DNA from 3 places in the Devosia sp. MC1541 genome. Region 3 is predicted to be linked to each of the others. Evidence: predicted binding sites of a transcription regulator. Region 3 holds the regulator's gene; each other region holds the start of a gene.
The links. The regulator LexA, encoded in region 3, represses DNA repair genes until DNA is damaged. The targets are predictions, from matches to a motif close to TGTTCNNNNTGTGTTCNG.

Region 1 (4,566 bases), on a different contig from region 3:
ATGGACCGACATGAAAATGCCGGGCCTTGAGGGCAAGATGTACGGCAAGCACTCTGGCTTCTGCCTAGAAGACCAGTGCCCAGCCGACGCGCTGCACAACCCGCATTTCCCCAATATCATTTGCGGTCCGGACAAGCCGTACAGCCACTGGTGCGAAATCGAAATTTCCTAACGCAGTGCTCTGCTGACAAGATTTGAGCGTTCCCTTCGTTACGCTCCTGAGCCACACTGCTCAGGAGCGGAATATGGGAACGCCTCTATGGATAAGACCGAGCGACTTTTCTCGATCATGGACGCCTTGCGGCGTCACCGTATGCCGGTTACTGCCGCTGCTTTGGCGCAGGAACAAAAAGTCTCTGTGCGCACGCTTTATCGCGACATCCAAACCCTTATTGGGCTGGGCGCCCCAATCGATGGCGAAGCGGGAATTGGCTACATGCTGAAACCCGGATTTTTCCTCCCACCGCTCATGTTCACGCCCGAAGAGCTAGAGGCACTCGTCCTCGGCGCACGCTGGGTCGAGGCGCAACCCGATGATGGCTTGGGTGCAGCCGCGCGCAATGCCTTGGCAAAAATTGCGACCGCGTCGCTGGATGATTTGCGCGATCGGATCAGCGACACCGCTCTTTGGCCCGTCGCCATTTGGGGCCAGAGAAAACCCGTGCCCGTGCTCGGCGATATTCGCCAAGCTATGCGGCAGGAGCGCGCTGTCATCATCGACTACCAAGATGAGCAGGCGCGCGCGAGTTCAAGGACGATCTGGCCTGTCGGGCTCGCGTTTTACGAAGGAAAACAAACCATTGCAGCGTGGTGCCTGCTACGCAACGCCTTCCGAAACTTCCGCACGGATCGCATTGTCAGCCTTCAGCTCACCGAAGAACGCTACGGCAAGCGACGGGGTCAGCTCGAAAAGGAATGGCGCGCCTCGTGGGAGCACGATGTGAAGTACACCGAAGGGAACACCTGATGTTCCACGTGAATCACGGATTTGGAATTTTGGATTCACGTGAAACACGGCATTAGTTGAGCGAGCGCACCGGCCCTGGTGTCATCTCAATGACAGCGAAAATAACCAGTAAATGGAACGCGGTAAGTGCGAGCGCCGACACCGCAAAAAGCTGCTTTTGCGTTTTGTGCCGAAACAATTGCTGCCCGAGTAGCCCGCCCAGAATACCAAACGCTGTGTCCGCAAACAGCAGATGCAGCTCCCGGATACGTCTACGCCCCCCACGCGCAGATGATTTGTCGATGGCATAAAGCACCAGACTAACGAGCCCCATGCCGAAATACAGTGCGGCGACCCAGAAGGGCAGGCGGAACGTTACAAGGCCAAAGCAGAGCGCCAAGAGCAGCGCTGCGACGCAGAAATAGCGAAACTTGCTCGTCTGCTTTTTCGCCATTCAATTCGTCCTTATTGCCGGGCCTCAACTGGTAAGGCCAAAGCTTAAACAACTGCTTTGTATCGGCCTAAACGCTAACGTGTTTCAAAGCTCAATCGATAGCTCAGCGCTTTGGCGATATGCGGACGAGAGACTTTTTCAGAACTAGCCAAATCAGCCAAGGTCCGCGCGACTTTGAGAACGCGGTGATAGGCGCGAGCCGAAAGATTGAACCGGTCTGCCGCTTGCAGCAGCAAGTTTTGACTTTCCCGATCAGGCTCAACAAGTCGCTCGATCAGCGTTGACGTGGCTGACGCATTGGTGAGGACCTCAGGGTGTCCAGCGGCGTCATAGCGTTGGCGCTGAAACTCTCTTGCCCGTGCCACACGGCTAGCCACAACGGCCGAAGACTCGGCCTCCCCGACGGCACCGATCATCTCGGCGGCCGATACGCTTGGCACATCAATGCGGATATCAATGCGATCCAGAAAAGGGCCAGAGATACGGGCCTGGTAATCACCGGCACAGGCCGGGCCACGCTTACAAATATGACCCGGCGTTCCGGCGTAACCGCATTTACAGGGGTTCATAGCGGCAATGAGTTGGAAGCGACTAGGATAGGTGACGCGGGCATTTGCCCGGGCGATGACTGTTTCGCCGCTCTCTAGAGGCTGACGCAGACTATCCAAAACATTGGGCGCAAATTCAGGCAATTCATCCAAAAAGAGCACGCCATTATGGGCAAGGCTTACCTCTCCGGGTTTCACCCGCAAGCCGCCGCCAACAAGGGCTGCCATCGAGGCAGAGTGGTGCGGAGCGCGGAAGGGACGACGATCGGAGAGGACGCCGCCGACCAGCTCGCCGGAAATGGATTGGATCATGGAAATATCCAATAATTCTCGCGGACTAAGTGGCGGCAAAATAGAGGGTAGGCGGGCCGCCAGCATGGATTTTCCAGCACCGGGCGGCCCTACGAATAAAAGATTATGCCCCCCAGCCGCGGCCACTTCGAGGGCACGACGAGCGACAGCTTGTCCCCGCACATCGCTGAGATCGGGCAAATTGCTGCGCTCTTCTGATTGGCGGGCGGGTTTGGGCCGAGCCTGCAATTGATGGCCAACAAGGTGATTGGCCACCGCGAGGAGGCTATCGGCAGCAATAATATCAATGTCTTCGCCCGCCCAGGCCGCTTCGGGACCAGAGGCGGCGGGGCAAATAACGCCCATGCCCTTTTCACTGGCGGCAAGCGCGGCGGGCAAGATGCCACTGACATGAGAAATGCGGCCATCAAGCCCCAATTCCCCCAGGACCAGATAGCCATCGAGCGCATCGCTGGGGATCGCGCCCATAGCGGCCATCATCGCCAGCGCGATCGGCAAGTCGTAGTGACTACCCTCTTTGGGAAGATCAGCTGGGGCCAGATTGACCGTAATGCGCTTGGCGGGCAGACCAAGTCCCGAGGCAACGAGCGCCGCGCGGACACGCTCGCTGGCTTCTTTGACGGCCTTATCCGGCAGCCCGACCATGTAAATACGGTGTAAACCCGGCGCTATCTGAACCTGCACCTCAATCGGAACAGCTTCGATCCCCTGAAACGCCACGGTGCCAACGCGTGTCACCATAGGTATGTCCCCCTAGCCAAAGGCAGGCTAACAGAACGCAAACAGAACGCAATATGGTCTATTAACCATGCGAACTGCCATATTGGTTACCCTAAAACTCCATTAACCCAGAAATGTTGAAACAAAGGCCAGCTTAAGTTGTGCGTAGCGTGTGCCTTCATTGATGAAACCGGTTTTGAAATCTCCCCGCCTCTCCACCCTTGCGAAAGGCGCTGTCTTCGCCCTCGTCGGCGTTGCATTGGCTGCTTGTGCTACTGGCGGTGGGCTCTATGGAGCTATTCCGGGCGACAACCGTCCGCATAAGGCCGTTGATCGAGCCCGCTCGATGCCGGTGCAGGGCATTGACGTCGCGCGCTATCAGGAAAACGTCGATTTCCCTCGCGCTCGCGGTGCTGGCATTCAATTCGTTTTCATGAAAGCAACCGAGGGCAAGGACTATCTTGACCCAGACTTCCGCGTGAACTGGCAGCGCGCCGCTCAGGCTGGCATGCCACGCGGCGCCTATCACTTTATGACATGGTGTTCGCTGGCCTCCGAGCAGGCCGCTTGGTTCGTTGCCAATGTGCCAGCAGACCCGTCGGCACTGCCGCCGGTTCTAGACCTCGAATGGAACAATCACTCGAGCTGCAAGACCAAGCCGAGCAAGGCCGATGCCTTGGAAAAAATTCGTCTGATGCTGGATGTGATGGAGCGCCATAGCGGTAAGCTGCCGATCATCTACACTGACATGAACTTCCACCGCGACATTCTCGAAGGCGAGTACTTCCCCAATAGCTTCTGGCTGCGCTCCACCGCTGCCGAGCCGCATGAGCGCTATAAGAACCGTCCTTGGACCTTCTGGCAGTATACCCAGACCGGTCTTGTGGCCGGTGTGCGGGGCGAGGTGGATCGCAACGTCTTCTATGGTTCACAGAACGAATGGATGACCTTCCTGTCGACCGGCTGTGATCCACGCGCCATACCAGCGCTGCAGCAGACAGGCCGTTGCGGCTACGCCAAATAGCCAGGGTCAGCAAATCTTAGCGAATAGCCTATCCCCAATAGAGTGCTGCTGCGGTAACGTGGCAGCACTTTTGTTATGGGAGCGCGGCGATGGGATTGTTGGATGAATTGGGCCTAGGCGGTTTGAACACAGTTCTAATCGCACTTGCGATACTGCTGATCATTGTCTTGTTTGCTGGCGCCAAGACCGTGCCGCAGGGCTATCACTACACCATTGAGCGATTTGGCCGCTACATTCGCACACTGAAGCCCGGGCTCAATTTGATCGTGCCCTTTATCGATGTCATCGGCAAAAAGCTCAATGTTATGGAACAGGTCCTCGACGTTCCGCATCAAGAGGTGATCACACGCGACAATGCGACCGTGACGGCAAACGGCGTCACATTCTACCAAATTCTCGATGCTGCAGCTGCTGCTTACGAAGTGTCGAACTTGGAAAATGCCATCCTCAATTTGACCATGACCAACATCCGATCCGTCATGGGTTCCATGGATCTCGACGAGCTGCTCAGCCATCGCGATGAGATCAATGATCGCGTGTTGCGGGTGGTGGACACCGCCGT
Region 2 (4,566 bases), on a different contig from region 3:
TACGCCCAGAAAGCACAATGACGAATGTTTTTTGGGATTTATTTCTAGCGTTTGTCGGATAATTCGGCGCTGAACGGTCCAAATTTCATTAAGGCGACGAATTCTAAAACTATAATCGAAAGATTGCCCCGGGCGACCCGTCGCTGGGTAGGGAGAGAATTTGTCGGTCCAGTGCATGACGGCGTGCGCGGCAGAGAGATCGGCGCAGCGGCTTGCGTTTGAAGGCAAAAAGGATCAGGAACTTGGGTTCACATTAGACGAGGACCCATGGCCCGCACTCCAAACTACAATTTCGAACGTCAAGAACGCGACCGGCTCAAATCGCTTAAGAAGGCTGAAAAGGCGCAAGCCAAGCTCAAGCCTGTGGTCGAGGCCGACGAGACGGTGGCTTCCGACGAAGCGTCCGCTTGAGAGTGAAGGGCGTCGAAATCAGTATGTGCGCTGTTTTGGTGCTGTTTTGCCATTGGATGGGGCAATGATGAGCCAGATCGAAAACGATGGAGCTGAGGTCTTGAACCACTTGGGCTGGTCAGCGTTTTTCCAAGATCAGCTCGCGGGCGATGAGCATGACCTTGTGCCATTGCGGATCGATGGCGTGCATCGCCGGCGATTGACGGGGTTGTCAGCCGCCGGTCAGATCCAGCTCGAGCTGCCGCCGCACACCAATACTGGTGATTTTGCAGTGGGCGATTGGGTGTTGGCCGAGCCCATTACCTCTCTCCTCGTGCGCAGGCTCGATCGCAAAACCGTGCTGGAGCGCAGCGCTGAAGGGCGTAAGCCGATGCAGCTGGTGGCGGCCAATGTCGACACGCTGCTCATCGTTGCCTCGTGCAATGCGGACTTTAACCTCGCGCGCCTCGAACGCTATTTGGCCTTTGCCAATGAGGCGGGCGCAGAGCCTGTCGTCGTGCTGACCAAGGCCGATCTGGCAGAGGATGTCGCGGCACTGGAACAGCAAGCCTCGGCGCTACAGCGTGGCCTGGCTGTCATCTCGCTCAATGCGCGCGAAGAAGACGCCGCGGCCAAGCTGCGCCCCTGGTGCGGACCGGGCGCAACCGTAGCGCTCGTCGGTTCATCGGGGGTGGGCAAGTCTACGCTCGTGAATACCCTTGTTGGTTCTGACGGGGGACACCCCCAGCTAACCGGCGCGGTCCGGCAGGGCGATGATAAAGGCCGCCACACGACGACCTCGCGATCACTCCATGCCATGGCAGGCGGTGGTTGGGTGATCGACACGCCGGGCGTCCGGAGCTTGCACCTCAAGGATGTGGCGCAGGGCCTCGATACGCTCTTTGCCGAGATCACCGAACTCGCGCCCTCGTGCAAATTCCGCAACTGTAGCCATGACCATGAGCCCGGATGCGCCGTGCGGGCGGCAGTCGCCGCTGGCGAGCTTGATCCAGAGCGCCTTGAGCGGTGGAAGAAACTGCAGGCTGAAAGCCGGGGGTAAGTCGGTTTTGAGCGGTGGCCCCACTCAGCGGGCAATGACTCTGGCTTGGTGGAAGGCCCCCTCACCCGACGCTGCGCGTCGACCTCTCCCCGTGGGGGCGAGGTGAAGAGGCTTGGGCTTGTTGCCCCCCACCCTCAGTCCCTCCCCTCCAGGGGGAGGGAGGAAGAGCGGTGTTGGTGGAGAGCTGTGGAGAGGCGTCCCGTTTTGGAACGTCAATGGGCTGTTTTATCAATTTCAAACCTGAGACGCCTGCAATCCCTCGTTTGACGGTGTGAAGGGCTAAAATAGTTTGGCGACTGTGCAGTTTACCTCTTGGTCAGAAGTCTTACCAAACCCCAAAGATTAACGAAGTTTTCACCAAGCTGAACGGGTTTTGGGGATTGCGGGGAGATTGAGGGGCGCTGTGGACAGGCGCTTGTGTGTTGCGGGGATAAAATCGCTATATATAGCCGTGAACAAAAGCGGATTTATGCGTTGGCGTCGATTCGGTGCTGCTTCGTTCCAATTTTGTTCTGAGCGTTAAAATGCCAGCGATCACAGGGAAGACAGTGTGCTTTTCCGAGACGCGTGCGGAAGGTACTCGCAACTGCCGCAAGGACGGACTACATAGGCCCTAATGAGTTTCCGTCCTAACGCCCCGGTCAAGGCAATCCTTGGCCCAACAAACACTGGCAAGACCTACTTCGCCATCGAACGCATGTTGGCCCATCCCACCGGGATGATTGGTCTGCCGCTGCGCTTGCTGGCGCGCGAGGTCTATCAGCGCGTGGTCGAGCGTGTGGGCGTGCAGGCGGTGGCGCTGGTAACGGGCGAAGAACGCATCGTGCCGGAAAAGCCGCGCTATTGGGTGGCGACGGTTGAAGCCATGCCCACCGATATTCACGTCGATTGCGTGTGTATCGACGAAATCCAAACCGCGATCGACTTTGACCGCGGGCATGTGTTCACCGACCGCATTTTGCATACGCGCGGCTTGCAGGAAACCTTGCTGCTGGGGTCGCTGACCATGGCCGGGGTGATCTACAAGCTCGTGCCGCATGTCGAGATTATCGAGCGTTCGCGCTTTTCGCAGCTGACTTACTCGGGCTCAAAGAAGATGAGCCGCTTGCCAGCGCGTTCGGCCATTGTCGCGTTTTCGGCGCGGCAGGTTTACGCCATTGCCGAATTGATGCGCCGCGAACGCGGTGGCGCGGCGGTGGTGATGGGGGCGCTATCGCCCCGCACGCGTAATGCACAGGTGGAGCTCTATCAAAACGGGGATGTGGATTTCCTCGTGGCGACTGACGCCATCGGCATGGGGCTCAATTTGGATATTGGGCACGTCGCTTTTGCCGACGATAGCAAATTTGATGGGCGGCAGAGCCGTCCATTGACGCCGTCCGAACTCGGGCAAATCGCGGGCCGCGCCGGTCGTCACAAGCGTGACGGCACGTTTGGCGTGACCGGTGGGACCGAGGGATTCGACGAAGAATTGGTTATTGCGCTCGAAACACACGACTTCGAGCCGATAAAAGTGGTGCAATGGCGCAACAGCGCGCTAGATTTTTCATCTCTAGAGCGTCTGCATGCATCACTAGAAAAAGCGCCTAGCGACAGAACTTTAACCAGAGTTCCTGTGGCTACAGACCAATTGGCACTAGAATTTCTGGCCAGAAATGAGGCGGCAAGCCTCGTAAAAGGCCAGAATAGCGTCAAACTCCTCTGGGAATGTTGTCAGATACCTGATTATCAGGGCATCTCACCTGCTGCGCATGGTGAGATCGTAACGCGCATTTACTCGGACTTAAGGCGAAAAGGTTCTGTCAACGCAGACTGGATTGCCGAGCAGGTGCGCTTTTGCGACAATGCAGAGGGCGACATTGACACTCTGAGCAACCGGATTAAGCAAATCCGGACTTGGACCTTTGTCGCAAATCGTAAAAACTGGCTTGAAGACCCAATTCATTGGCGCGAAAAGACGCGAGACATAGAGGATCGACTGAGTGACGCTCTACATGAACGGCTCACACAGAGGTTCGTCGACAGGCGCACCAGCGTACTGCTCCGCCATCTGAAAGACAAACGTATGGTATCTCCCGAGATCAATGAACGTGGCGAAGTGCGGCTGGAAGGCCACCTCATCGGCACGCTCGAAGGCTTCCGCTTCACCCTTGCCCGAACAGAAGGCGACACTGACGCCAAGGGCGTTCGTACCGCGGCCGAGTCTGTGGTCGCGCCGGAGATTCACCACCGAGCCGACCGGCTCGCGGGTGCGCCGAACGAAGAATTTGTGCTGACGACCGATGGCCGTCTGCGCTGGCGCGGTGAAGTTGTGGCGGAACTAGCAGAAGGCGATAGCCTCTATCGTCCGCGTATCATCACTCTGGCTGACGAAAGCCTGACCGGTCCTGATTTGGACCGCGTGCAGGATCGTCTGTCGCTCTGGCTCCGCCACCACATCAACACCGTGCTTGAGCAGGTGATGAGCCTGGAAGCGCCGGCCGACGTTGAAGGCACCGCTCGCGGCATCGCCTATCGCCTGTTCGAAAACCTTGGCGTCATGCCACGCGCGGCAATGGCCGACGATGTAAAGGGTTTGGATCAGGACGAGCGCGGCAAGCTGCGTAAGCTGGGCATCAAATTTGGTGCTTACCACATCTACCTGCCGCTATCGCTCAAGCCCGCGCCTCGCGAGCTGGCACTGATTCTCTTCGCTTTGAAGAACGGTGGCGTGCGTCAGGCAGGCGTGACCGATATTCCGCACATCGTGCTGTCGGGCCGCACCTCCTTCCTCGTCGATCCTGAAGTCGATACGCGCCTTTATGAGGTTGCAGGCTTTAAGGTTGCCGGTAAGCGCGCTGTGCGTATCGATATTCTCGAACGCCTTGCCGATATCATTCGTCCGCTGATCGCGCTCGACGCATCGCGCCCATACCAGGGTGAGCTGCCAGTGGGTGCTGCCGAAGCCAATGGCTTCCGCGTCACGGTCGAGATGACCTCGCTGCTGGGTTGCTCGGGCGAAGATTTCGCCTCGATTCTCTCATCGCTGGGCTATCGCCTGCGCAAGACCGTAAAGGTTGCGGCGCCGGTTGAAGTCGTCGCGGATGCACCAGCGGCTGATGCTGCTGACGCGGTTG
Region 3 (4,566 bases):
ATTCTTCCGCAACGGCACGCGCTGGCTGTTCAACGCCGAAGGCTTCACCGATCACCAGCTTAGCGCCCTGCTCCGAATATTCGCGCATGACGCGTTCATAGTCGGTGTTCGACACGTTTTCCGAATACACATATTCGATCTCGCCGCGTTCCTGCGCTGCGATCAGCGCGAGATGGAGGCGCGATGCCCACTGCTGCTCAACCGGAACGGTCCACACAGCTGCAATCTTGGTCACATCCTGCGCCAATACCGACCCGGTCAGCGACAGAGCTGCGACGCCGAGTGCGGCCGCCGAAAGAAAGGCGCGTCGACCGAATTTCGTTAGAGCGGTCATTTTAACCCCCAATGAGTGTGCAAAAAACGAACAAAAATCTCTCCTGCCTATCTAGCGAGCGAACACGCTTGGTTGGCAAGTTGAAAATTAAGGTTTTTTAAATCTGTTCCGTCTTGCTGACGAGTCGCATTTGCTCCTCAACGCCGCACTGTGCCTGTGACGCGTTTACGCATGTTTGGGGCTCGGGCTTGGATCGGCCAAAATCACACATCTATGCATGCGCATATTACAGCCGTTTGGCAGTTCTGACAGGAACATGGCAACACTTGCAGAACATTTGAGGAACACATATAGTCGTTCCGTCTATGTTCCGATTCTGGGTCTGGGGCCGATGCTGACGAAAAAACAACACGAATTGCTGATGTTCATCCATGAGCGGATGAAGGAGAGCGGTATTCCTCCGTCATTCGACGAGATGAAGGATGCGCTTGATCTGGCGTCCAAATCCGGCATTCATCGTCTCATCACTGCCCTCGAAGAGCGCGGCTTTATCCGCCGCCTTCCCAATCGCGCCCGTGCGCTCGAAGTGGTGAAGCTACCGGATTCGATGAACCCGACCTTGGGCGGCCGCAAGGCAAAGTTCGAGCCCAGCGTCATTGAAGGCACTCTCGGCAAGGTCGCCGCGCCCCCAGCGCGTGCACTTCCATCCGCCGCTGACGATTATGCGCGCCCCATCTCCATTCCGGTTATGGGCCGCATTGCAGCAGGCACGCCCATTGAGGCAATCCAGACCCACTCGCACACCATCGCTGTACCGCCAGAAATGCTCGGCTCAGGCGAACACTACGCATTGGAAGTGCGCGGGGATTCGATGATCGACGCAGGCATTTTTGATGGCGACACGGTCCTCATCAAAAAGCAGGATACGGCTTCAAACGGCGAAATCATCGTGGCCCTTGTCGACGATGAGGAAGCAACCCTGAAGCGTCTGCGCCGCAAGGGCGATACGGTCGCTCTGGAAGCGGCAAACCCGGCCTATGAAACCCGTATCTTCCCGCCCGATCGGGTCCGGGTTCAAGGCCGTCTGGTCGGCCTGATGCGGAAGTACTGAATTGGCGGAGGGGCAAGTTGAAAAACTCTGCCCCTTTGTTCTGCGCAGCGTTGGTTCTTGTAACACGCCTCCACGATACTCCCCGCGCCCCGGAGTGGCGTATATTCTTCCAACGCCCGCTCGCCGACCTTCGACATCACAGGCGCTGAGCCAGTACACGCGCAAAGCCGAGCATTGCGCTCACGGCTAAGCCCGAGCGCCGCCTCCATTTTCATATATCCCCGCTCTAAAGAACGCGCCCCTTCGCGCCCTAAAAGGCCATGTCCGCGCCAAAGCTGACGCCCATAAGTGCCAGCCAAAAGCCACAGATAGGCCAATCGCGGCCACGCTGGCTGGACGCATAAAAAGGCCCGCTTTCGCGGGCCCTTTCTCACGCATATCGCGCTTAGTGATTGTCGCGTGGCAGACCTTCGGTCTGGGCAATGCGCTGGTACTTGTCGGCACCACGCAGAATGGCGCCGTCGCCCAATTGGCCGACCAGGCCGCGTTGGATTTCCTGCCAAGGGGTCTGATGCTTGGGGAATTTATATCCGCCCTCTGCATTCAGATCCAAACGGCGAGCAGCGATTTCCTCGTCCGAGATGAGGATGTCAGCTTCCCCCTTATTGAGGTCGATCCGCACCCGGTCGCCCGTCCGCAGGATCGCGAGGTTGCCACCAGCCGCCGCTTCAGGCGACGCGTTGAGGATCGAAGGCGAACCCGACGTGCCCGACTGACGACCATCACCGATACAAGCAAGGGACGAAATGCCCTTCTTAATCAGATAGCTAGGCGGACGCATGTTCACGACTTCCGCAGCGCCTGGATAGCCGATTGGCCCCGCACCGCGCATGAACAGCAGCGTGTGTTCATCGATAGCGAGCGAGGGATCGTCGATCCGGTGGTGATAGTCTTCAGGACCATCAAACACCACCGCCTTGCCCTCAAACATGCCCGGATGCTGCGGATCCGAGAGATAGCGCTCGCGGAACTCGGGGCTGATCACCGAAGTCTTCATAATGGCGTTGTCGAAGAGGTTCCCGCGCAACACGAGGAAGCCCGCTTCCGCCTTCATCGGATTGTCGAAATGACGGATGACCTTGTCGTCTTCAATCGGACGATTTCGGCAGTTTTCGCCAATCGATTTGCCGTTCACGGTTGGGGCGTTCTCGTGGATAAGCTTTTGTTTCATCAGCTCATTCACCACCGCAGGCACACCGCCCGCGTGGTAATAGTCCTCACCGAGATATTCACCCGCTGGCTGCAAGTTCACCAAGAGCGGCACCTTGTGCCCATGCTCCTGCCACTCGTCGATATTGAGGTCGACACCAATATGCTTGGCAATCGCATTGATATGGATTGGCGCATTGGTCGAGCCGCCGATGGCCGAATTGACCACGATAGCGTTGAGGAAGTTTTCCTTGGTCAGAATGTCCGATGGCTTGAGGTCTTCACGAACCATCTCTACCGCACGCTTGCCAGTGCGATAGGCCATTTCCTGACGGTCACGATAAGGCGCTGGAATCGCTGCTGAACCCGGCAACTGCATTCCGAGAGCTTCAGCCAGCGAGTTCATCGTTGTCGCTGTTCCCATGGTGTTGCAATAGCCAGTCGACGGGGCCGAAGACGCAACCAGTTCAATGAACTTTGGATAGTCGATCTCGCCAGCGGCGAGCAGCTGGCGGGCCTTCCAGACGATGGTGCCAGAACCCGTGCGTTCGCCCTTATGCCAGCCGTTCAACATCGGGCCAACCGAGAGAGCAATCGCCGGAATATTGACCGTCGCCGCGCCCATCAGCATGGCGGGTGTGGTCTTGTCGCAACCAATGGTCAGCACCACGCCGTCCAGCGGATAGCCGTAGAGAACTTCCACGAGGCCCAAATAGGCCAGGTTACGGTCAAGACCTGCCGTCGGGCGCTTACCGGTTTCCTGAATCGGGTGAACCGGAAACTCAATGGCGATACCGCCTGCTTCGCGAATACCTTCGCGCAGACGTTCAGCCAGAACGATATGGTGACGGTTACAAGGGCTTAGGTCGGAGCCGGTCTGCGCGATGCCGATGATCGGCTTGTCGGACTGCAGCTCTTCGCGCGACACACCATAGTTCATGTAGCGCTCAAGATAGAGCGCGGTCATGTCTGGATTGTCGGGATTATCGAACCACGCACGCGAGCGCAGCTTCCGGCCGCCATTGCCGCTGTTATCTACCGTCATAGATCAATTCCTTGGTTCTCCGCCCTGCGGAGCACTGGGGTCTGTTTGCTCCTGTTCTAGCACGGCAATTCTGGAATGGAACGGGGCCGTAGCTTAAAATCATACAAATGACTCTAAACACCGTGAGAATCTGATTTTCGGCGCATTCCACCTTACTCAGCGCGCGGTGCAATCGGGCAGTTGCGGTTAAGCCATACAAGAACGGGCTAGTCAGTGTCGGTCTCCGGCTTTACGTTCGCGCCGCAGACTTGGAGGGACTACGAAGTGATGCAATCAGGAGCATGGGTCGCTGTTGACTGGGGCACCTCAAATTTAAGGGCTTGGGCGCTGGACGGCGATGGTTCCGTAATCGGAACAGCAAGCTCGGACAAAGGCATGGGCAAGTTGACCCCCGATGCTTTCCCTAGCGCACTAACAGAAACAATCGGCCAGTTAGGCTTGGCGACATCGCCAGACGAAGTGTTGATCTGTGGCATGGCAGGCGCCCGCCAGGGCTGGCTCGAAGCGCCTTACCTTGAAGCCCCTACCGACCTTAAAGACTTAGCCGCGGGTGCGGTCCATCCCGAAATGGCTGGCGGCTTGCGCGTCTCCATTTTGCCCGGCGTATGCCAGCGCCACGGTAGCGATGACGTCATGCGCGGCGAGGAGACTCAGCTCCTTGGGCTCGCGGCAATCTCTCCCGACTATTCCGGTCTCGTCTGCATGCCCGGCACCCACTCCAAGTGGGCCAAGCTCTCCGGCACCAAGATCGAGAGCTTCTCGACGGCCATGACCGGCGAGATGTTTGATCTACTCAAGACCCATTCCGTGCTTCGCCATTCCCTACAGGGCGACCTCACCACTGCGGATCGCGATGACGGGTTTGTCTATGGCGCCAGCAAGGGCCTCGAACACCCCGAGAATTTGATCGGGCAGCTGTTCGCCGCTCGCGCCAGCGCTCTTCTCTCCGGTCGGAGCTCGGCATGGTGCGCAGGCTATCTCTCGGGC

Region 1: the regulator LexA is predicted to act here: its motif matches at 3,033-3,050, upstream of HKD40_RS03860 (YifB family Mg chelatase-like AAA ATPase).
Region 2: the regulator LexA is predicted to act here: its motif matches at 1,948-1,965, upstream of HKD40_RS09375 (helicase-related protein).

What each region holds. Positions count from the first base shown of each region.
Region 1 is NZ_JABBDZ010000002.1:232,846-237,411, forward strand. It holds gene HKD40_RS03845 (aldose epimerase family protein) at 1-172, shown strand, start outside; gene HKD40_RS03850 (YafY family protein) at 260-967, shown strand; gene HKD40_RS03855 (DUF1294 domain-containing protein) at 1,020-1,400, opposite strand; gene HKD40_RS03860 (YifB family Mg chelatase-like AAA ATPase) at 1,475-3,001, opposite strand; gene HKD40_RS03865 (glycoside hydrolase family 25 protein) at 3,177-4,004, shown strand; gene HKD40_RS03870 (SPFH domain-containing protein) at 4,094-4,566, shown strand, end outside.
Region 2 is NZ_JABBDZ010000007.1:29,802-34,367, reverse strand. It holds gene HKD40_RS09385 (hypothetical protein) at 268-411, shown strand; gene rsgA (ribosome small subunit-dependent GTPase A) at 479-1,450, shown strand; gene HKD40_RS09375 (helicase-related protein) at 2,067-4,566, shown strand, end outside.
Region 3 is NZ_JABBDZ010000001.1:313,395-317,960, forward strand. It holds gene HKD40_RS01450 (BMP family protein) at 1-334, opposite strand, end outside; gene lexA (transcriptional repressor LexA) at 666-1,385, shown strand; gene HKD40_RS01460 (IlvD/Edd family dehydratase) at 1,771-3,579, opposite strand; gene HKD40_RS01465 (2-dehydro-3-deoxygalactonokinase) at 3,847-4,566, shown strand, end outside.